DNA from 3 places in the Streptomyces solicathayae genome. Region 1 is predicted to be linked to each of the others. Evidence: riboswitches for the same ligand, from Rfam matches in the RefSeq annotation. Region 1 holds a riboswitch; each other region holds the start of a gene.
The links. Region 1 has a riboswitch for cobalamin ahead of R2D22_RS12400 (ribonucleoside-diphosphate reductase subunit alpha). Riboswitches for the same ligand answer to the same signal wherever they lie in the genome.

Region 1 (7,463 bases):
TCTTCTTCTTCCTCGCAGTAACGGTCATGGGCTTCATGGCCGCGAAGTGGCGCAAGGCCGAGAACGAGAACAGCCTCGACGAATGGGGCCTCGGCGGCCGCTCGTTCGGCACCTGGGTCACCTGGTTCCTGCTCGGCGGCGACCTCTACACCGCGTACACCTTCGTCGCCGTCCCGGCGGCGATCTACGCGGCGGGCGCGGCCGGCTTCTTCGCCGTGCCGTACACGATCCTGGTCTACCCGCTGATCTTCACCTTCCTGCCCCGGCTCTGGTCGGTGTCGCACAAGCACGGATACGTCACCACCTCGGACTTCGTCCGCGGCCGGTTCGGCTCCAAGGGCCTGTCGCTGGCGGTCGCCGTCACCGGCATCCTGGCCACGATGCCGTACATCGCACTCCAGCTGGTCGGCATCCAGGCCGTCCTGGACGTGATGGGTGTCGGTGGCGGCGAGAACACCAACTGGTTCGTCAAGGACCTGCCGCTGCTCGTCGCGTTCGGTGTCCTCGCGGCCTACACGTACTCCTCCGGCCTGCGCGCCCCGGCGCTCATCGCCTTCGTCAAGGACACCCTGATCTACCTCGTGATCGCGGTGGCGATCATCTACATCCCGATCAAGCTGGGCGGCTTCGACGAGATCTTCGCCAAGGCGGGCGAGGCGTACCAGACGGTCAACCCGGCGACCGGCAAGCCCAAGGGCGCGCTGGTGCCCGGCGAGGCGGGCCAGTGGACGTACGCGACGCTGGCGCTCGGCTCGGCGCTCGCGCTGTTCATGTACCCGCACTCGATCACGGCGACGCTCTCCTCGCGCAGCCGTGACGTGATCCGCCGCAACACCACGATCCTGCCGCTGTACTCGCTGATGCTGGGCCTTCTCGCGCTGCTCGGCTTCATGGCGATCGCGGCCGGCGTGAAGGTCACCAACGGCCAGCTCGCCATTCCGCAGCTGTTCGAGAACATGTTCCCGGACTGGTTCGCCGGCGTCGCGTTCGCGGCCATCGGCATCGGCGCGCTGGTCCCGGCGGCCATCATGTCGATCGCCGCGGCCAACCTCTTCACCCGCAACATCTACAAGGACTTCCTGAAGCCGGACGCCACGCCGGCGCAGGAGACCAAGGTGTCCAAGTTGGTGTCGCTGCTGGTGAAGGTCGGCGCGCTGGTCTTCGTCCTCACCATGGACAAGACGGTCGCCATCAACTTCCAGCTGCTCGGCGGCATCTGGATCCTGCAGACCTTCCCGGCCCTGGTGGGCGGTCTGTTCACCCGCTGGTTCCACCGCTGGGCGCTGCTCGCCGGCTGGGCGGTCGGCATGGTGTACGGCACGGCCGCCGCGTACGGCGTGGCCAGCCCGACGCAGAAGCACTTCGGCGGCTCCGCGGCGGAGATCCCGGGCATCGGCGAGATCGGCTACATCGGCCTCACCGCGTTCGTGCTCAACGTGGTCGTCACCGTCGTCCTGACCTTCGTCCTGAAGGCGGTCAAGGCCCCCGAGGGGACCGACGAGACCTCCCCGGCGGACTACACGGCGGACGCCGGCGACCCGGGCGTCACGGCCGACCTGTCGAAGGCCGGCGCCGGTCACTGACCCGCCGCCGTCCAGCGCCGCCCGCCTCCGGAAACCCTGAGGCGGGCGGCGCCATGACGGGGGCAGACTGGCGTCCATGGACTTCACGATCAGGGCGGTACGCCCCGAGGAGTACGAGGCGCTCGGGGAGATCACCGCACGGGCCTATCTGGACGACGGACACCTGGACTTCGGCGAGGACGACGACTATCTGCACCTCCTGAAGGACGTGGCCCGCAGGGACGCCGAGGCCGAGGTGCTGGTCGCGGTCGACGAGACGGGAACGGTCCTCGGCGGCGTGACGTTCACCGCCGGAGGCGAGGAGTGGGCCGACATCGCCGTGCCCGGCGAGGCGGAGTTCCGGATGCTCGCCGTCGCGCACGCGGCGCGCGGGCGGGGCGTCGGCGAGGCCCTCGTCCGGGCCTGTGCCGAGCGGGCCCGGACGCTCGACGGCTGCACCCGCCTGGTCATGTCCACCCAGGCCCGCATGGCCGACGCGCACCGGATCTACGAGCGGCTCGGCTTCGTCCGGACGTCCGCACGGGACTGGAAGCCCCTCCCGGACATGGACCCGCTGCTCACCTACAGCCTGGAGCTCTGAGCCGAGAACGACACAACATGTGGGGGGTGCTCCGAGGGGCGCCCCCCACATGTATGCTCATGCTCGCTGTCGCCGCAGGGGAATCCGGTGGAAATCCGGAACTGTCCCGCAACGGTGTGGTTTCGGTGCGTATCCGCACCTGCCGAGTCCGAGGACCTGCCGACGGTGCGCCCGGTCCGTCCGTTCCGGGTGCCGACTGACGTCCGGGCCTCGCGGAGTGGGCCGGTGGACGCGGGCCCCCGTGCGTACGGCCGCCCGCCCGCCTCCCCTCGCCGCGCCGGCCACGAGCGCCGAGCGAGGGAGAGCCCCCACGTGACCATCGCGCCCGCCGATCCGGCTTCGGCCGAGGCTTCCGCGGTCGAGAGCGACGGCCCCGGGACCGCACTGCTGCGGACCCTGACCGACCTCACCGCCGATCTCCCCGACACCGACCCGGGCCGGGTCGCCGCCGCCGCGCTGCGCGGCCGGCACGCCGGCTCGGACGAGGCGGAGCTGCGCGAGCTGGCCACGGAGGCCGCCGCCGGCCTGATCGCCGAGGACCCCGCGTACTCCCGGCTCGCCGCCCGGCTGCTCACCCTCACGATCGGTCAGGAAGCGGCCGGCCAGGGCGCGGTGTCGTTCTCCGCGTCTGTCGCCACCGGCCACCGCGAGGGCCTGATCGCGGACCGCACCGCGGACTTCGTCGCCCGGCACGCCGCCCGCCTGGACGGGCTGATCGACCCGGCCGCGGACGACCGCTTCGGCTACTTCGGCCTGCGCACCCTCTACTCGCGCTACCTGCTGCGGCACCCGATCACCCGCAAGGTCGTCGAGACGCCGCAGCACTTCATGCTCCGCGTCGCCTGCGGCCTGGCGGAGGACGACAGCCTGCGGGCCCTGGACGAGGTCGCCGCGCTGTACGGGCTGATGAGCCGGCTCGACTACCTGCCCTCCTCCCCCACCCTGTTCAACTCCGGCACCCGGCACCCGCAGATGTCCTCCTGCTACCTGCTGGACTCGCCGCTGGACGAGCTGGACTCGATCTACGACCGCTACCACCAGGTGGCGCGGCTCTCGAAGCACGCCGGCGGCATCGGCCTGTCGTACTCCCGCATCCGCGCCCGCGGTTCGCTGATCCGCGGCACCAACGGGCACTCCAACGGCATCGTGCCGTTCCTGAAGACGCTGGACGCCTCGGTCGCCGCCGTGAACCAGGGCGGCCGCCGCAAGGGCGCCGCCGCGGTCTACCTGGAGACCTGGCACGCGGACATCGAGGAGTTCCTGGAGCTCCGCGACAACACGGGCGAGGACGCCCGCCGTACGCACAACCTGAACCTTGCCCACTGGATCCCGGACGAGTTCATGCGCCGGGTGAACGCGGACGCCGAGTGGTCGCTGTTCTCCCCGGCGGACGTGCCCGAGCTGGTCGACCTGTGGGGCGAGGAGTTCGACTCCGCGTACCGCAGGGCAGAGGCGGCGGGCCTGGCTCGCAAGACCATGCCGGCCCGCGACCTGTACGGCCGGATGATGCGGACCCTGGCGCAGACCGGCAACGGCTGGATGACGTTCAAGGACGCCTCCAACCGCACGGCCAACCAGACGGCGGAGCCGGGCACGGTCGTCCACTCCTCGAACCTCTGCACCGAGATCATCGAGGTCACGAACGACGGCGAGACGGCCGTCTGCAACCTGGGTTCGGTGAACCTCGGCGCCTTCGTCGACACGGCGACCGGCGACATCGACTGGGAGCGTCTGGACGCGACCGTCCGTACGGCCGTCACGTTCCTCGACCGGGTCGTCGACATCAACTTCTACCCGACCGAGCAGGCCGGCCGGTCCAACGCCCGCTGGCGGCCGGTGGGCCTGGGCGCGATGGGCCTCCAGGACGTCTTCTTCCGGCTGAAGCTGCCCTTCGACTCGGCCGAGGCGCGGGCGCTGTCGACGAGGATCGCCGAGCGGATCATGCTCGCCGCGTACGAGGCGTCCGCCGACCTGGCCGAGCGCAACGGCCCGCTCCCGGCCTGGGAGAAGACCCGCGCGGCGCGTGGCGTCCTGCACCCGGACCACTACGACGTGGAGCTGAACTGGCCCGAGCGCTGGGCCTCGCTGCGCGAGCGGATCTCCGCCGTCGGCATGCGCAACAGCCTGCTGCTCGCCATCGCGCCGACCGCGACGATCGCCTCGATCGCCGGTGTGTACGAGTGCATCGAGCCGCAGGTCTCCAACCTGTTCAAGCGCGAGACGCTGTCCGGCGAGTTCCTCCAGGTCAACTCGTACCTGGTGGCCGAGCTGAAGAAGCTCGGCGTGTGGGACGCGCAGACCCGCGAGGCGCTGCGCGAGTCCAACGGCTCGGTGGCCGGCTTCACCTGGGTGCCGGCGGAGGTGCGCGAGCTGTACCGGACGGCCTGGGAGATCCCGCAGCGCGGCCTGATCGACATGGCGGCGGCGCGGACCCCGTTCCTCGACCAGAGCCAGTCCCTGAACCTGTTCATGGAGACGCCGACGATCGGCAAGCTGTCGTCGATGTACGCGTACGCCTGGAAGCAGGGCCTGAAGACGACGTACTACCTGCGCTCCCGCCCGGCGACCCGGATCGCCCGCGCGGCCCAGGCCGCCGCCCCGATCCCCGTCCAGCAGGCCGCCCCCGACGCGGACGCCGTCGCCTGCTCCCTGGAAAACCCCGAGTCCTGCGAGGCCTGCCAGTAATGAGCTCGACCGACAAGAACCTCCTCGACCCGGGCTTCGAGCTCACGCTCCGCCCGATGCGCTACCCGGACTTCTACGAGCGCTACCGGGACGCGATCAAGAACACCTGGACCGTCGAGGAGGTCGACCTCCACTCGGACGTCGCCGACCTCGCCAAGCTCACGCCGGGTGAGCAGCACATGATCGGCCGCCTCGTCGCGTTCTTCGCGACCGGCGACTCGATCGTGGCGAACAACCTGGTGCTGACGCTGTACAAGCACATCAACTCCCCGGAGGCGCGGCTGTACCTGAGCCGTCAGCTCTTCGAGGAGGCGGTCCACGTCCAGTTCTACCTGACGCTCCTGGACACGTACCTGCCCGACCCGGCCGACCGCGCGGCGGCCTTCGACGCGGTCGAGAACATCCCCTCCATCCGCGAGAAGGCGCAGTTCTGCTTCAAGTGGATGGACTCGGTCGAGAAGATCGAGAAGCTGGAGACGGCCGCCGACCGGCGCCGCTTCCTGCTCAACCTGATCTGCTTCGCCGCCTGCATCGAGGGCCTGTTCTTCTACGGCGCCTTCGCGTACGTGTACTGGTTCCGGTCCCGCGGCCTGCTGCACGGTCTGGCGACCGGCACCAACTGGGTGTTCCGCGACGAGACGATGCACATGAACTTCGCCTTCGAGGTCGTGGACACCGTCCGCAAGGAAGAGCCTGAGCTCTTCGACGACGCGCTCCAGCAGCAGGTCACCGACATGCTGAAGGAGGCCGTCGAGGCGGAGCTGCAGTTCGGCCGTGACCTGTGCGGCGACGGCCTGCCGGGCATGAACACCGAGTCGATGCGCGAGTACCTCCAGTGCGTCGCCGACCAGCGCCTGCAGCGCCTCGGCTTCCCGCCGGTCTACGGCTCGGAGAACCCGTTCTCCTTCATGGAGCTCCAGGGCGTCCAGGAACTGACCAACTTCTTCGAGCGCCGCCCGTCCGCCTACCAGGTGGCCGTCGAGGGCTCGGTGGACCTGGACGAGGACTTCTGATCCTCCCCGCATGAACGGCGAAGGGCCCCGCTCCACCACGGGGGGAGAGCGGGGCCCTTCGCGTGCGCGGGCGCGGGGCGGCGGCGGTGTCAGTCGTTCGGGACCGTCTCGTAGCGCGGGGTGCCCTCTTCCATCTGGCGGAGGGCGTCCTTGCGGTCGCGCTTCGACAGCTTGTCGATGTAGAGGAAGCCGTACAGGTGGTCCGTCTCGTGCTGGAGGCAGCGGGCGAAGTAGCCGGTGCCACGGACCTTGATCGGGTTGCCCTGGGCGTCCTGGCCGTGCACCTCGGCGTAGTCCGGGCGGGCCAGCGAGGCGTACGCGGTCGGCACCGACAGGCAGCCCTCGTTGGAGTCGTCGAGGATGCGGCGGTCGGCCGGCAGGTCCTGGAGGACCGGGTTGATCACGACGCCGGTGTGCCGCACGCCCTCGTCGTCCGGGCAGTCGTACACGAAGACCTTGAGGTCCACGCCGATCTGGTTGGCGGCCAGGCCCACGCCCTCCGCCGCCTTCTGGCTGGCGAACATGTCGTCGATCAGTGCGGCAAGCTCGTCGTCGAACTCGGTGACGTCCTTGCACTCCTTGTGGAGCACGGGGTTCCCGACGACGGTGATCGGGCGCGCCGTGCCGCGCTCGCGGTACGCGAGCTCACGCGCCTCGCAGTCCTCCGTGTCGACGACGAAGCCGTCGTTCAGCTGCTCGTCCGTCTGCTGCTGCGCCATGTGTGCCGCACGCCTTCCTCAGAACCCTGGTAAATGGTCCCGTACAGCCTACGGGCAATGCTCAGCAGACCTCTTCGAGATCCCGCCACTCCCGGCTGTCCGGGCTGTCCGCTACCCAGCCGTCGAGCAGCCCGCGGACCAGGCCGGCCGGGGCGGCGATGCCGCACTCCCGCTCCGGTACCCAGAGTTCGCCGGGGGAACGGTGGCCGAGCGGGCCGGGGTGGCCGGGCTCGCTGTGGTCGTGCGGGTCGAGGTGCTCGCCCTCGCCCTCGGCGCTGGGCATGGTCGACTCGGAGCACGCGCGGCAGAGCAGCCGTACGGAGGACGACCAGTCCTCGGCCGCGAAGCCGGCGTCGGCGGCGAGCTGCTCCAGGGCGTCCCGGTCGGCCTCCGTCGCGGCCTCCAGGAGGACCACCCAGGTCGGGACCGGCGAAGGGGCCCACAGCTCGATCTCGTCGAAGACCGGGTACGAGGGGCCGGCGGTGGTCGTCCGCTCCCCGTTGGGCACGCCGTCGTGGAGCACGACCTCGCCCCAGCGGCGGCCGGAGGACGGCAGCGGGATCGACAGCACCTCTATCCGGGCCGGGTCGAGCCGGCGGCCCCACACCACCTCTGCCTCGCCCTCGGGCGACAGCCGCACGGCGGCGCTGCCCAGCTCCATGCCGGCCGGTTCGCCGGTGCCGGCGGAGGCCCCGGGGACCTTCAGGCCGTACGCCTGCCAGGCGCGACGGGCCAGCGGCCAGTCCTGCAGCGCGGTGGCGGCGATGCCGACGTTCCACCAGTCCGGGGCGCCGGTCTCCTTGTCGAGCAGCGCGACCGCGCGCAGTCCGGCGGCGCGGGCCTGCTCCCAGTCGTGCCGGAACTTGTGCAGCAGGGCCAGGTT
Region 2 (7,463 bases), 4.6 Mb from region 1:
AGACGCCCGCCCTGCGCTGGGGCCGGTGAGGAGGGGAGTGCCCGACGTGACCTCGTACGATGCCGAACTCGACGCCCTGTTCTTCCGACGCTGGCTCACCGCCGCCGCTGACGCCGTGGACCGCGAGGCCGGCCGGCTCACCGAGCTGGACTCCGCGATCGGCGACGCCGACCACGGCGTGAATCTGCAGCGCGGCTTCGCCGCCGTCACGGCCGTGCTGGAGAAGGAGGAACCGGCCACCCCGGGCGCAGTCCTCGTACTGGCCGGGCGGCAGCTGATCTCCACGGTGGGCGGCGCCTCCGGTCCGCTGTACGGGACGCTGCTGCGGCGTACCGGGAAGGAACTCGGCGACGAGCCGGCGGTGGGCCGGCAGCGGCTCGCCGAAGCGCTGGGTGCCGGGGTGGCGGCGGTCGCGCAGCTCGGCGGGGCGAAGGCCGGGGACAAGACGATGCTCGACGCGCTGCTGCCCGCCGTCGCGGCGCTGGCCGAGTCCTTCGGGGCGGCCCGGGACGCCGCCGGGCAGGGCGCCCTGGACACCGTGCCGCTGCAGGCGCGCAAGGGCCGCGCCAGCTATCTCGGCGAGCGCAGCATCGGGCACCAGGACCCGGGGGCGACGTCCTCGGCCCTGCTGATCGGCGCCCTGGCGGAGGTGGCCGCGTGACGGGCGATCACTCCGCGAACCGGGTCGGGATCGTGCTCGTCTCGCACAGCGCCGCCGTCGCCGACTCCGTGGCCGAACTGGCCCGGGGACTCGCCGGCGGCGGCCCGTACGCAGCGCTCGCCGCCGCCGGCGGTACTCCCGACGGCGGCCTCGGCACCAGCTCCGAGCTGATCGCGGAGGCGGCGCGGGCGGTGGACGAGGGCGCCGGGGTGGCGCTCCTCGTCGACCTCGGCAGCGCTGTACTGACGGTGAAGGCAATGCTCGCGGAGGGTGACGAACTGCCCCCGGACGCACGGCTCGTGGACGCCCCGTTCGTCGAGGGGGCCGTCGCCGCGCTCGTCACGGCGAGCGCCGGCGGGGACCTGGACGCGGTGACCGCGGCGGCGTCGGAGGCGTACGGCTACCGCAAGGAGTGACCCGCGTACGGGAGCGGGCGGACGACGTGGGGCACCGGCCGGACGACACCGCCGAAACCCGGCCATGTTGTGATGCGCCTGGTCAACGCACTAATGTCGCAGGGCCTTGGTGTACGGGAAACCGGTGAAGTACCGGTGCGGCCCTCGCCACTGTGATCGGGAGGTCCGGCTCCATCCCTCGCGGGAAGCCACTGGACCGCTGCGGAGAACCGCTGCGGTGTGGGAAGGCGGAGTCCGGGCGGCATGACCGTCAGCCAGGAGACCGGCCAAGGTGCGTTGTCCATCCACGAGGTGCTGGAGAGGGTCTCCCAACCATGCATATAGCCGAGGGGTACCTGCCCCCCTTGCACGCGGCGGCGTGGGGTGCGGCGTCCGCCCCCTTCGTCGTCCACGGCGTCCGTGCCCTGACCCGTGAGGTCAAGGCGCATCCCGAGTCGACCCTGCTGCTGGGTGCCTCCGGCGCCTTCACGTTCGTCCTGTCCGCACTCAAGCTGCCGTCCGTCACGGGAAGTTGTTCGCACCCCACCGGCACCGGGCTCGGCGCGATCCTGTTCCGGCCGCCGATCATGGCGGTGCTCGGCACGATCACGCTGCTGTTCCAGGCCCTGCTGCTCGCCCACGGCGGGCTGACCACACTGGGCGCGAACGTCTTCTCGATGGCGATCGCCGGGCCGTGGGCGGGGTACGGGGTCTACCGGCTGCTGCGGCGCTTCGACGTGCCTCTGATGGTGACCGTGTTCTTCGGCGCGTTCTTCGCCGACCTGACGACGTACTGCGTCACCAGCGTCCAGCTCGCGCTGGCGTTCCCCGACCAGGGCACCGGATTCCTCGGAGCGCTCGCGAAGTTCGGGTCCATCTTCGCCGTCACGCAGATCCCGCTCGCCGTCAGCGAGGGGCTGCTGACCGTGCTGGTCATGCGGCTCCTGATCCAGTCCAGCAAGGGTGAACTGACTCGGCTCGGCGTCCTGCTGCGGGGCGGAACCGACGGCGGGAAGGCGACGACGAAGGAGGCCGTGGTCCGGTGATGAGTCGTAACGCGAAGATCAACACGTTGCTGCTGCTCACGGTGGCGGCGCTCGCCGTCCTGCCGCTGGTGCTGGGCCTCGGCGACCACAAGGAGCAGCCGTTCGCGGGGTCGGACGGGGAGGCCGAGGCGGCGATCACCGAGCTGGAACCGGACTACGAGCCCTGGTTCAGCCCGCTGTACGAGCCTCCGTCGGGCGAGGTCGAGTCCGCGCTGTTCTCACTGCAGGCGGCGATGGGCGCAGGGGTGCTCGCGTACTACTTCGGCCTGCGGAAGGGGCGGAAGCAGGGGGAGGCGAGGGCGCTGGCCGCTTCGGCGACGCGGGACGGGGCCGCGGGTTCGGGTGCGGACGGGGACGCGGGTGTGGATGGGGACGCGGGCGGGGGCGTGGACGACGACGCGCGCGCGAACGCGGCCACGGACGTACCCGCCGCCGGGGCTTCGGGGACGTCCGCGGAGGGGCCGTCGCGGCGGCCGTCCGCCGACGGGCTGTCGCGGCCCGCTGCCGACACCGCCTCCCGGCCGTCCGCCGACGGGCCGTCGGCTCCCCCCGCCGACGGGGCCTCGACGCCGTCCACCCGCCGGCCCTCGGCGCCGTCCACCGGCGACGCGTAGCCGCCGCCCGTGCTGCCGATCGACGCGGCCGCGCACAGCAGTCGCTGGCGCCGCCGCCATCCTCTCGACAAGGCCGTGCTCGGCTTCGGTCTCACGCTCTGCGCCGTGTGCCTGCCGCCGTGGCCCGGCGCGCTGCTGGTCGCCGCCACGACGCTGACCGTGCTGCTCGGCCCTGCCGGGGTGCCGCCCCGTCAGCTGTGGCGGGCGTTCCGGATCCCGCTGGGGTTCTGCGTGACGGGCGCGGTGCCGCTGCTGTTCCAGGTGGGCGGGCCGGGCTCGTTCGTGGCCCTGGCCCCGGACGGCCCGGTGCACGCGGGCGAGTTGCTGCTGCGTACCTCGGCGGCCTCGCTGGGCGTGCTGCTGTTCGCGTTCACCACACCGGTCTCGGACGTGCTGCCCCGGCTGGTCGGGGCGGGCGTGCCCGCGCCGGTCGTGGACGTGGCCCTCGTGATGTACCGGATCAGCTTCCTGCTCCTGGACGCGGTCTCCCGGATCCGGCAGGCGCAGGCGGCCCGGCTCGGCCTGACCACCCGGGCCGCGACCTGGCGTTCGCTGGCCGGCCTCGGCGCGACCGCGTTCGTACGCGCCTTCGACCGGGCTCAGCGGCTGCAGACCGGTCTCGCCGGGCGCGGCTACGACGGCACGCTGCGGGTCCTGGTGCCGCAAGCCGCGGTCTCGCGCCGGTTCCTCGCGGCGACGGCGGCCCTGCTGACCGGACTGGTCGCCCTCACTCTCGTACTGGAAAGGTCCCTCCCGTGACACCCGCAGCCAACCCCTCAGCGCCCCCTCCGCCCCCGGTCGTCGAGCTCGTGCGGGCGGGGTTCGCGTACGAGGACGGTCCGCCGGTCTTCGACGGGATCGACTTCGCCGTGCCGGACGGGCGTGCGATGGCGCTCCTGGGCCGCAACGGAAGCGGAAAGACGACCCTGATGCGCCTGCTGAGCGGCGGCCTGCAGGTCGCCCGCGGCGCGCTGCGGCTGGCCGGCGAGGACGTGTCGTACGACCGCAAGGGGCTGACCCGGCTGCGCACGACGGTGCAGTTGGTGGTGCAGGACCCGGACGACCAGCTGTTCGCCGCGTCGGTCGGTCAGGACGTGTCGTTCGGGCCGTTGAACCTGGGCCTGCCGGAGGACGAGGTACGGCTGCGGGTCCGCGAAGCGTTGGAGGCGCTGGACATCACGGCGCTGGAGGACCGGCCGACGCACCTGCTCTCGTACGGGCAGCGCAAGCGGGCGGCGATCGCCGGCGCGGTGGCGATGCGTCCGCGTGTGCTGATCATGGACGAGCCGACGGCGGGACTCGACCCGCACGGGCAGGAACGACTCCTCGAGATCCTGGGCCGGCTACGGGATGGGGGCACGACGGTGGTGATGGCGACGCACGACGTGGACCTGGCGCTGCGCTGGGCGGACGACGCCGCGGTGCTCTCCCCCGCCGGCCTGCGCACGGGCCCGGTCGAGGAGCTGCTCGCCGACGACGCCCTGCTGGCCGCGGCGCGCCTGCGCCGCCCCTGGGGCATGGCCGTGACCCGCCTGCTGCGAGAGCGCGACCTGCTCCCGGACGGCGTACCCGGCCCGCGCACGGCGGAGGAGCTGGACGCGTGGGCGGCGCGGGAGTCCCCCACCGCCTGAAGCAGCGGAAGCTGCCACGGCCTCCTCAGTCGTCGGCCGCGACCAGCACCGTCACCCGCCCCGCCTTCCGATCGACGGCCACGAACTCGTGGAACTCCCCGTGCACCCCGCCCCAGTCGTGGAAGTCCTCCTCGCCGAGCCCACTGAGCCGGTAGACGCGGTCCGCCGCGACCCACCGGTCGATCGCCTCCCTCCGCAGCTCCGCCGCCAGTCCGGCGGGGACGGTCTCGTACTGGTTCGCCCACTCCCACAGCGACCGCGCGGCCTCGTCCGCGCCCACGTGCTCGTACGCCTCGGGCGTGACGCGACTCAGCCAGTACGGCCCATGCCGCGTCCCGTCCGACGTGACTCCCCCGCCCGCGTAGTCGTCCCGGAACTGCTCGTGCCCGATGAGCGCGGCCAGCAGGGCTCGGTCTGCCAGCGCCGCCGCAGGCATCCGCAGCCGCTTGACGTCGACCCACCGATACCCATGCGCGGAAGCGCTTGCGAAGGGGTGGTCCCGGAAGTTGATGAAGGCGCTGCCTTCGTGGGTGAGTACGTCCCGCATGACCCCAGATCCGTTCCGTCAGACGCCGGAGGCCAAGCGGCTCGCCGCCCGGTCCCACGGCTGTGGTTCGGCCACATCGTCCCTGTCGAAGGCGTCCTCCTCGAACCAACCTGCTCCCGCGAGCCAGGTCTCCAGCCACGCGGCCAGACCGGCGGAGTCGAGAAACCAACACTCGTCCCACGACCCGCCGCTGTACGGATTCGGCTCGAAGAGCAGGACCTGGCCGTCCTCACTGAGGCAGTCGACGCCGGCATACATGGCACAGCCCCAGGTCAGAATCGGCAGAACGCCTTCGGGCCACTCCGGGTGCTCCGCTCCGACGGACGCCTCACGTCGCGCGAGGTATTCGCCGACGACACTCGAACCCGGGCCGAGCAACGGCAACAGCCGGTAGTCGGGGCCGAAACCACCATCAGCGACCTCGCGGTAGAGGCGGGCCAGCAGCGGATGCAGCGCAAAGCCCAGTCGCCCCTCGGCCTCCGCTATCTGCCCGTCGCCGACGGGCGCGGGAAGCTGCTCGTTCTCCGATACGGCCCGGGCGGCAACGCGTTGCACGAGGTCATCAACGGTGGTCATGACCGTGATGCTGACAGAGCCCACTGACAAGTCGACCAACAGTGCTGCGCAGGCCAGGCGTCACGCCGCACGGCAGGCGTCGCATGTGTGGCTGTCGATCGCTGCCGCCAGGCCCCGGGTCGCCGCTCGTACCGCCGGGTCCCTGTCGCTGGTCAGCAGGTCCACGGCGCCGCCGCCGCTGAGCACGGATCGGTGAGCTGCGTGTTGCACGTCGATGTGTTGACTGCCGTGTTCGAGGATCGCCTGCAGCAGTGCGATCACTTCGGGTCGGGTGGCCACGGATTCGGTCACGGCGAGATCCCACAGGAAGGGCACCGCGGCAACCGTCGCGTCGAAGACGGCCAGGTCACCGAGCCACAGCCCGAGATCACACAACGCATCGGCACTCGTCGTGGCGTCGCCCCAGGCCACCCGCGACAGTCGGCCCGGAACGTCTTCTGCGGATCCGTAGGCATGAGTCAGCTCGTGCCACCGAACGCGGCTCATGCCCTTGAGAATCGTCCCCACCAAGCCCACTACTGGATACCCATGCCCCACCGGTATGCGCGCCACGCGGCCCTCAGAGTTTCGAGCTCCGTGCGGGGGAAATGCCCACCCCACTTGCTGCGATAGGCACTCTCGCCGTACTCCGTGACTACCCCGTCGAAGCAACGGACCACTGCTCTGGCAACGACGTCGACGCTCTGCCGGGTGGACCAGATCTCACTTCCAGCGCTGTCGTCGTCACTGCTGTGGGCCAACTCCAGCAGTCGAATCGACACGTTGGCGTCTTCACGGTGGAAGATCCACCGGAACGCGGTGGGCTCGGCCTCGAGCCTCGTCATGGGTCCCCGACGTCGATCGGTGGATCGCTTGCACCCGTCTGAGTCTGGGGGATCGCGAGTCTGCCGACCACCGACTTCTGCGAAGCGGGCCGGCGCTCAACCGCCCGGCTTCACGGCCGAGGGCGGCGCGCTGACAGAACGGACGCGCCAGTCCCCTGAAGGGTGACGTCCCGCAGGTCCCGCAGTCAGGCGCCGGGGCGGCGTCTAGCGTCGGTCCCATGGGCAACGCCAACCACGCCACGCTCTGGGGCTCACCATGACCCGTACCCGTATCTCCCTGGCCGCGCTCGGGGTCCTGTTCGTTCTCGGCGGCGGTGCCGGTGGCTACTACTGGTACGCCGGGCTCGACGCGGCCTCCGGTGTCAGCGGGGTGTGTGTGCCCGAGGACGCCACCGATCGGGACAAGGCCGGTAACGTCGCCACGGTCGCGGTCGTGACCGTCGACGCGCACGTCGCCAACGGCGGCGGCGTGCGGTTGTCGCGGGTCACTGTGCATGACGTGCTCAAGGGGGATCCGGGCGCGACGTTGGTGATCGGGCGGTCAGTGCCCGTGCCAGGAAGCCACGACGACGCGTTCGTCCCGCTCGCGCCCGGGCATCGGTACGTCGTCGGGCTGAAGGAGGCCACGGAGTACCGCGACGGCTGGGTCTGGTTCGCGACGTCCGCCGACAATGACCTGACCGCCGCGCGTGCGCGCTGGGCCGATGCCGTCGCGCATCAGAACCCGCCCCGTCCCGACCGCCGCTGCGACGACCGGCGTGTGGCCCCGTAGCCTCTTCGGCTACGTGGCCGATCTTCGGTCATGCGGGCGCTGCTAGATTCGGCCGCCATGCGATCACGTGAGTACGACCTCGACTTCCGCGACCGGGCCAGTCGCACGCGCGCCTGGGGCATCGGGCTGTTGTCCTTGGCCGCGCTCCTGTGGGCATGGGGATTCCTGCTGCTCCTGACCCCGTACGAGGTGGACCGGAAGCCCGACGACCGGCACCCCGAGGAGTGCGAATCGCGGTTGTTCACGGACCTCGGCACGGCCAACGAGGGTGTGTACCGACACGACTGGTGCGAGAACGAACGCGACTGGCCCGAGGCACTGGCCGTGCTCGGGCTCTCCCTGCCCCCGACCGCCGCCGGGGTCACGCTCTTCACGATCGGTACGGTGAGCCGCCGCA
Region 3 (7,463 bases), 3.4 Mb from region 1:
CTCATCAGGCTTTCGAGACGTCACGGGGGCAGTCTTCCCGCTGACGGCCCGAAAGCCCAATCGGAATCCCGCGGCCGTCCGCGGCGGCCCCTAGAGCAGGGGGATGAGGAAGCGGCGCAGAGCCTCTTCGTAGCGGGTCGGGTCGGCGTTCCACATGGCCGCGTGCGGGGCGTGCGGGACGCTCCTGAGGGTGACCAGGTCCGGGCGGAGCGCCGCGAGTTCGCGGGACGGCTCCCAGGGCGCGAGGGTGTCGTCGGGCCCGTGGAACAGGAGCGCCGGCACCCGCAGGGCCTGCGGGTCGGTGGACTCCTGGAGCGGCTCGCCGTGCAGTCCGCTCCTGCTGCGCGCGGCGCGGACGGCGAGCGGCAGCAGCGGGGCGGGGGTGCGGCGGGCGGCGGCGAGGGCGCGCAGGGTGGCCTCCTGGTCGAGGACCGGGGAGTCGAGCACGAGGCCGGCGACGCGCTCGCGCAGTCCGGAGCCGACGGCGGCGTGCAGGGCCATGGTGGCGCCGGTGGACCAGCCGTGCAGGACGACCTTCTGGGCGCCGTGCCGGACCGCGTGCCGGATGGCCGCGTCGACGTCGCGCCACTCCGATTCGCCGAGGTGCCCGAGGCCGTCCGGGGAGCTGGGGGCGCCCGGGTCGCCGCGATAGGCAGGCATGAGGACGGGGATCTGGTGCCGGCGCAGGAAGGGCAGCAGATTGAGGGGGTGCTGCCGGGTGGTGCCGAGGCCGTGCAGGGTGATCACCCAGGTGGAGCGGGGCCCGGCCACGTGCCAGGCGGGCAGGGTGCCCAGCTCGCCGGGGATCTCGACGTCCTGGTACTCGACGCCGAGGGCGCTGAGCGGGGTCCCGGCGTGCAGCTGCGGGGTGAGCCGGACCTTGGCGCCGGTCTGCAGCGTGCCCTGTTCGACCCGTTCGAGCCGGCGCACGACGGTGTCGGCGGTGTGCGGGACGTGGTCGAGCACGGGGCCGACGACGGCGTGCACGTCGGTGCCCTCGATGCCGTACGTGCCGGGGCGGAGCGCGGCGAGGCTGCGGGTCAGGGTGATCCGGCCCGGGCCCGTGGCGTGGACGGTGAGTCTGGGGTCGCCGGGCAGGGGCCGGCCGGGCGGCGGGTTGAGGGCCGCGTCACTGGCGTACCGGCCGACCGCGTACACGGCCGCGCCGACACCGATCAGGGTGGTGACGGCCGCTGCCGTCGCTGTAGCCGGGCGCACCGTTCCAGTGTCGGTACGGGTGCGGCGCTCTGCCAGCCGACAGGGGGCCGCCAGGGTGACCAGAATCTCTTCCGACCGCGTCGGCCGGGGCGGCGACGGGCCGCCGGGCGATAGTGGCCGTACCGGCACACACCGGCCACTCCCCCACGAGTACGGGTATTACCGCCGGTCACACCCGCCTCGTTCGAGCGACCCCACGGCTAAGCGGAATCCCCGGAACCCGGTTCGAGACACCCCATCGCCCGACCCAGTTCATCTTCCGTTCACTCAGGTTGCTTACGTTCGACGCGCCACTGACGTCAAACGATTGCCTGGGTAAATGGAACACATCACGCTGCTGCTCGCCATTGTGGTCGTGACAGCTCTCGTGTTCGATTTCACGAACGGTTTCCACGACACCGCCAACGCGATGGCCACGACCATCTCGACCGGTGCACTCAAGCCGAAGACGGCGGTGGCCATGTCCGCCGTGCTGAACCTCGTCGGCGCCTTCCTGTCCATCGAGGTCGCCAACACGATCTCCAAGGGACTGGTCAACGAAGAGGGCATCCAGCCCGAAGTGATCCTCGCCGCGCTCGTCGGCGCGATCCTGTGGAATCTCGTGACCTGGCTGGTCGGACTGCCGTCCAGCTCCTCCCACGCTCTGATGGGCGGCCTCATCGGTGCGACCGTCGCCTCGATCGGCGTCAGCGGCGTCAACGGCGACGTCGTCGTCACCAAGGTCCTGATCCCGGCCGTCGCGGCCCCGCTGGTCGCCGGCATCGCCGCGATGCTCGGCACCCGGCTCTCGTACCGCCTCGGCAAGAACGCGGACGGCAAGGCGACCGAGAAGGGCTACCGGGCCGGTCAGATCGCGTCCGCCGGTCTCGTCTCCCTCGCCCACGGCACCAACGACGCCCAGAAGACGATGGGCATCATCACCCTGGCCCTGGTCGCCGGCGGCGCCCTCGCCCCCGGCTCGAACCCGCCGGTCTGGGTCATCGTCTCCGCCGGTACGGCGATCGCGCTCGGCACCTACCTCGGCGGCTGGCGCATCATCCGCACGATGGGCAAGGGCCTGACGGACCTCCAGCCGCAGCAGGGCTTCGCCGCGCAGACCAGCGCGGCCACGGTCATCCTGGCCTCCTCCCACCTGGGCTTCTCCCTCTCGACCACGCACTCCTGCTCCGGCGCCGTCATGGGCGCGGGCCTGGGCCGCAAGGGCGGCGTCGTCCGCTGGTCGACCGCCACCCGGATGTTCGTCGCCTGGGGCCTGACCCTTCCGGCCGCGGGCCTGGTCGGGGCCGGCGCCGAGTACGTCGCCCGTCAGGGCTCCTGGGGCGTCGCCGCCGTCACGGCCTTCCTGATCGCCTCCTGCGTCGCCATCTGGGTCATCTCCCGCCGCCAGGTCGTCGACCACACCAACGTCAACGACACGGACGTCGACGCCGAGCCCGCGGGTGTCGTGACCACGGCCATCGCGGCCGTCACCCCGCCGCCGGCCGGCTCCGTCGCCGCCGTCGCGGACGAGGACCTCAAGACCACCATCCCCACGCCGGCCCCCACGGACCCGGCCGCTCCCCCGGCCTCCGCCGCCGCGGTGTAAGGAACGAACGACATGAAGATCGACTGGGCAGCTCTCGGCTCCGTCTTCGGAGTCAGCCTCGTGGCGACCGTCGCCCTCGTGGGCCTGTTCACCCTCGGCATCGCCGGCCTCTCCAAGCAGGAGCGGGCCGCCGCGCAGGGCGGCTCCGCCGCACTGGCGCGGACCGGCGCGTACGCCTGCTTCGCGCTGTGCGCGGCGGCCGTCGCGTACGGCATCTATCTGATCGTCGCCTGACGATCCGGAACCACCGGCCGGGCGGGTCGCACCTTCGGGTGCGGCCCGCCCGGCCGTCGTGTTTGTGGTGCTTCGCACAGTGACCCGTCGCAGGTCAAGGGTGAGTTGACGGCTGTTCGCGGGGCGTGGTGGACTCACGGGGCCATTACGGCGGCAACGAAGAGGAAGCCCGGTGCGAATCCGGCGCGGTCCCGCCACTGTGACCGGGGTACGAGGTACGAGCCCCGGGAGCCAGGAACTCTCGCCGCCGGTCACGTCGAGCCAGGGCGCGGACCCTGAGTGAGGACAATGCGCCATGCCTGGCCGCAGTTCAGCCACAGCTGTCTTCGCGTACGGCGCCACCGCCGGTCTGGTGGCCGATCTCGCCCTGGGCGACCCGCGCCGGGGCCATCCCGTCGCGGCCTTCGGCCGGGCCGCGGGGGCGGTCGAGCGCGTCCTGTGGCGCGACCACCGCGGCTGGGGTGCGCTGCACACCGCCGCCTGCGTGGGCGGCGCCGCCGCCGCGGGCGCGCTCGCGGCCCGGGCCGTCAGGGGCCGGAGCACCGCCTCCGTCGCGCTGACCGCAGCCTCCGTGTGGGCCGTCGTCGGCGGCACGAGTCTGGGCCGGGAGGCCCGGGCGATCGGCGGCGCGCTCGCGGCGGGCGACCTGGAGGCCGCCCGGGAGCGGCTGCCCCATCTGTGCGGACGCGACCCGCAGGCGCTGGACGGTCCGGGGATGGCCCGCGCCGTCGTCGAGTCGGTCGCCGAGAACACCTCCGACGCCGTGGTGGGCGCGCTCGTGTGGGGCGCGGTCGCGGGAGTGCCGGGGCTGCTCGGCTTCCGCGCGGTGAACACCCTGGACGCGATGGTCGGCCACAAGTCCGCGCGGTACCGCCGGTTCGGCTGGGCGTCGGCCCGGCTCGACGACCTGGCCGGATGGCCGGGCGCCCGGCTGACCGCCGCGCTGGCCACCGTCGCCGGCGGCGACCGCCAGGGCGCGGTACGGGCCTGGCGCGCGGACGCGGCGAAGCACCCGAGCCCCAACGCGGGCCCGGTGGAGGCCTCGTTCGCGGGGGCGCTCGGCGTACGGCTCGGGGGCACCCTGTCGTACGGCGGGCGGGTCGAGCACCGGCCGGTCCTGAACGGGCCGGGCCGGGACGTGGCGGTGGCCGACATCGAGCGGGCGGTACGTCTGTCGCGCCGGGTGACGGCGCTGACGCTGGGGGTGTGTGTGGCCGGAAGGCTCGTGGCGGGCGCGTGGAAGCGGAGGGGTGCATGAGAGGCGGGGGGCTGCTGGTCGCCGGGACCACGTCCGACGCGGGCAAGAGCGTCGTCACGGCCGGCATCTGCCGTTGGCTGGTCCGGCAGGGGATCAAGGTCGCGCCGTTCAAGGGACAGAACATGTCCCTGAACTCCTTCGTGACCCGGGAGGGCGCGGAGATCGGCCGGGCGCAGGCCATGCAGGCGCAGGCGGCACGGGTCGAGCCGACCGCGCTGATGAACCCGGTGCTGCTGAAGCCCGGCAGCGACCGGTCCAGCCAGGTCGTGCTGATGGGCAGGCCGGTCGGCGAGCTGAGCGCCCGCGGGTACCACGGGGGCCGGCAGAAGGAGCTGTTCGAGCCGGTCCTCGGCTGCCTGGAGGAGCTGCGGAGCACGTACGACGCGGTGATCTGCGAGGGCGCGGGCAGCCCCGCCGAGATCAACCTGCGGCGCACGGACATCGTCAACATGGGGATCGCGCGGGCGGCGGAGCTGCCGGTGGTGGTCGTCGGGGACATCGACCGGGGCGGGGTGTTCGCCCAGTTCTTCGGAACGACGGCGCTGCTCGCGCCGGAGGACCAGCGGCTGATCGCCGGGTACCTGGTGAACAAGTTCCGCGGCGACGTGACGCTGCTGGAACCGGGTCTCGACATGCTGCACGGCCTGACCGGGCGGCGGACCTTCGGCGTCCTGCCGTACGCGCACGGCCTCGGCATCGACGAGGAGGACGGCCTGCGGGTCTCGCTGCGCGGCGCGGTGCGGGAGTCCGTGGTCGCGCCGCCGGTCGGCGAGGACGTGCTGCGGGTCGCGGTCTGCGCGGTCCCGCTGATGTCGAACTTCACGGACGTCGACGCGCTGGCGGCCGAGCCGGGCGTGGTGGTGCGGTTCGTGGACCGCGCGGAGGAGCTCGTCGACGCGGACCTGGTCGTCGTACCGGGGACGCGCGGGACGGTGAAGGCGCTGGCCTGGCTGCGGGAGCGAGGCCTTGCGGACGCTATCGCGCGGCGCGCGGCGGAGGGCCGGCCGGTGCTCGGCATCTGCGGCGGCTTCCAGGCGCTGTCGGAGCACATCGAGGACGAGGTCGAGTCCAAGGCGGGCAGCGTGGCCGGGCTCGGGCTGCTGCCCGTACGGGTCCGCTTCGCGGTGGAGAAGACCCTGGCCCGCCCGGTCGGCGAGGCGCTCGGCGAGCGCGTCGAGGGCTACGAGATCCACCACGGTGTCGCGGACGTACACGGCGGCGAGCCGTTCCTGGACGGCTGCCGGGTGGGCGCGGTGTGGGGAACGCACTGGCACGGCTCCCTGGAGAGCGACGGCTTCAGGCGGGCGTTCCTCCGTGAGGTCGCGACGGCGGCGGGCCGCCGCTTCGTCCCGGCACCGGACACGTCGTTCGGCGCGCTGCGGGAGGAGCAGCTGGACCGCCTCGGCGACCTGATCGAGGAACACGCGGACACGGACGCGCTGCTGCGTCTGATCGAGACCGGCCCGCCGGAAGGCCTTCCGTTCGTACCGCCGGGCGCGCCGTGAGGCGGCCGGTGGATCAGCCGTTGGAACTCGTGGAAAGGACCAGCCTGTGAGCACCCGGTATCCGTTCACCGCCGTCGTCGGGATGGACGACCTGCGGCTGGCGTTGCTGCTGAACGCCGTCAGCCCGGCGGTGGGCGGGGTTCTCGTGCGCGGCGAGAAGGGGACCGCCAAGTCGACCGCCGTGCGGGCGCTCGCCGATCTGCTGCCGCCGGTGGCCGTGGTCGCCGGGTGCCGGTTCAGCTGTGATCCCGCCTCGCCCGATCCGGGCTGCCCGGACGGGCCGCACCGGGCGGCCGGGGCCGACTCCCGGCCCGCGCGCATGGTCGAGCTGCCCGTCGGCGCGTCCGAGGACCGGCTGGTCGGCGCGCTGGACATCGAGAAGGCGCTCGCCGACGGTGTGAAGGCGTTCGAGCCGGGGCTGCTGGCCGATGCGCATCGCGGCATCCTGTACGTCGACGAGGTCAATCTGCTGCACGACCATCTGATCGATCTGCTGCTCGACGCCGCCGCCATGGGCTCCTCCTACGTCGAGCGCGAGGGCGTCTCCGTGCGGCACGCCGCGCGGTTCCTGCTCGTGGGCACGATGAACCCCGAGGAGGGCGAGCTGCGGCCGCAGTTGCTCGACCGGTTCGGGCTCACCGTCGAGGTCGCCGCCTCGCGCGAGCCCGAGCAGCGGGTCGAAGTGGTGCGCCGGAGGCTCGCTTTCGAGGACGACCCGGCCGCCTTCGCCGCCCGCTGGGCGGCCGAGGAGACCGCGCTGCGGGACCGGATCGTCGCCGCCCGCGCCCTGCTGCCGCAGGTCGTGCTCGGGGACGCCGCGCTGCTCCAGATCGCCGCGACCTGCGCCGCGTTCGAGGTCGACGGCATGCGCGCCGACATCGTGATGGCCCGGACCGCGACCGCGCTCGCCGCCTGGGCGGGGCGGACCGACGTCACATCGGAGGACGTCCGGCAGGCGGCGCTGCTCGCGCTGCCGCACCGCCGGCGCCGCAACCCCTTCGACGCTCCCGGCCTCGACGAGGACAAACTCGACGAGACCCTGGAGCAGTTCAAGGGCGAAGAGCCGGAGGACGATCCGGACCCGGACCCCGACGGCCCCGGCGACGGCGGCCCGGACGGGGGTGGCGGTGGCGGTGGCGTTCCGCCGCAGGGCGACGGGCCCGACGCCGCCCCGGAGAGCCCGTCCCCCGACGAGGCCCCCGCCCCCGCGCCCTCCCCCGGCGGCGCCGGAGAGCGCGCAGCCGTCAAGGCCGCCGAGCCGTTCCGTACGAAGATGCTCAGCGTGCCCGGTCTCGGCGAGGGCGCGGCCGGCCGCCGCTCCCGCGCTCGTACCGAGCACGGCCGGACCACCGGCGCCACCCGGCCCCGCGGCGCGCTGACCAAGCTCCACCTCACCGCCACGGTCACCGCCGCCGCCCCGCACCAGAGAGCCCGCGGCCGTTCCGGCCCGGGCCTGGTGGTCCGGCGCGACGACCTGCGGCAGGCGACCCGTGAGGGCCGCGAGGGCAACCTCGTCCTGTTCGCCGTGGACGCCTCCGGCTCCATGGCCGCCCGGCAGCGCATGAGCGCGGTCAAGGGGGCGGTGCTCTCGCTGCTCCTCGACGCGTACCAGCGCCGCGACAAGGTCGGCCTGGTCACCTTCCGCGGCCGTGACGCCGAGGTC

Region 2: it holds a riboswitch for cobalamin, as region 1 does, so the genes downstream of both, R2D22_RS33625 (energy-coupling factor ABC transporter permease) here and R2D22_RS12400 (ribonucleoside-diphosphate reductase subunit alpha) in region 1, are expected to answer to the same signal.
Region 3: it holds a riboswitch for cobalamin, as region 1 does, so the genes downstream of both, R2D22_RS28620 (cobalamin biosynthesis protein) here and R2D22_RS12400 (ribonucleoside-diphosphate reductase subunit alpha) in region 1, are expected to answer to the same signal.

What each region holds. Positions count from the first base shown of each region.
Region 1 is NZ_CP137573.1:2,762,041-2,769,503, forward strand. Features, by position in the region: gene mctP (monocarboxylate uptake permease MctP) at 1-1,583, shown strand, start outside; gene R2D22_RS12395 (GNAT family N-acetyltransferase) at 1,660-2,163, shown strand; cobalamin riboswitch at 2,217-2,341, shown strand; gene R2D22_RS12400 (ribonucleoside-diphosphate reductase subunit alpha) at 2,476-4,848, shown strand; gene R2D22_RS12405 (ribonucleotide-diphosphate reductase subunit beta) at 4,848-5,861, shown strand; gene def (peptide deformylase) at 5,951-6,580, opposite strand; gene R2D22_RS12415 (tetratricopeptide repeat protein) at 6,642-7,463, opposite strand, start outside.
Region 2 is NZ_CP137573.1:7,353,219-7,360,681, reverse strand. Features, by position in the region: gene dhaK (dihydroxyacetone kinase subunit DhaK) at 1-29, shown strand, start outside; gene dhaL (dihydroxyacetone kinase subunit DhaL) at 38-661, shown strand; gene R2D22_RS33630 (PTS-dependent dihydroxyacetone kinase phosphotransferase subunit DhaM) at 658-1,077, shown strand; cobalamin riboswitch at 1,168-1,362, shown strand; gene R2D22_RS33625 (energy-coupling factor ABC transporter permease) at 1,392-2,102, shown strand; partial or broken gene R2D22_RS33620 (energy-coupling factor ABC transporter substrate-binding protein) at 2,102-2,458, shown strand; gene cbiQ (cobalt ECF transporter T component CbiQ) at 2,726-3,475, shown strand; gene R2D22_RS33610 (ATP-binding cassette domain-containing protein) at 3,472-4,347, shown strand; gene R2D22_RS33605 (hypothetical protein) at 4,373-4,894, opposite strand; gene R2D22_RS33600 (SMI1/KNR4 family protein) at 4,913-5,470, opposite strand; gene R2D22_RS33595 (hypothetical protein) at 5,531-5,956, opposite strand; gene R2D22_RS33590 (hypothetical protein) at 5,986-6,294, opposite strand; gene R2D22_RS33585 (hypothetical protein) at 6,551-7,066, shown strand; gene R2D22_RS33580 (hypothetical protein) at 7,124-7,463, shown strand, end outside.
Region 3 is NZ_CP137573.1:6,180,874-6,188,336, reverse strand. Features, by position in the region: gene R2D22_RS28640 (hypothetical protein) at 1-24, opposite strand, end outside; gene R2D22_RS28635 (alpha/beta hydrolase) at 91-1,218, opposite strand; gene R2D22_RS28630 (inorganic phosphate transporter) at 1,538-2,803, shown strand; gene R2D22_RS28625 (hypothetical protein) at 2,816-3,037, shown strand; cobalamin riboswitch at 3,172-3,300, shown strand; gene R2D22_RS28620 (cobalamin biosynthesis protein) at 3,333-4,295, shown strand; gene R2D22_RS28615 (cobyric acid synthase) at 4,292-5,800, shown strand; gene R2D22_RS28610 (putative cobaltochelatase) at 5,847-7,463, shown strand, end outside.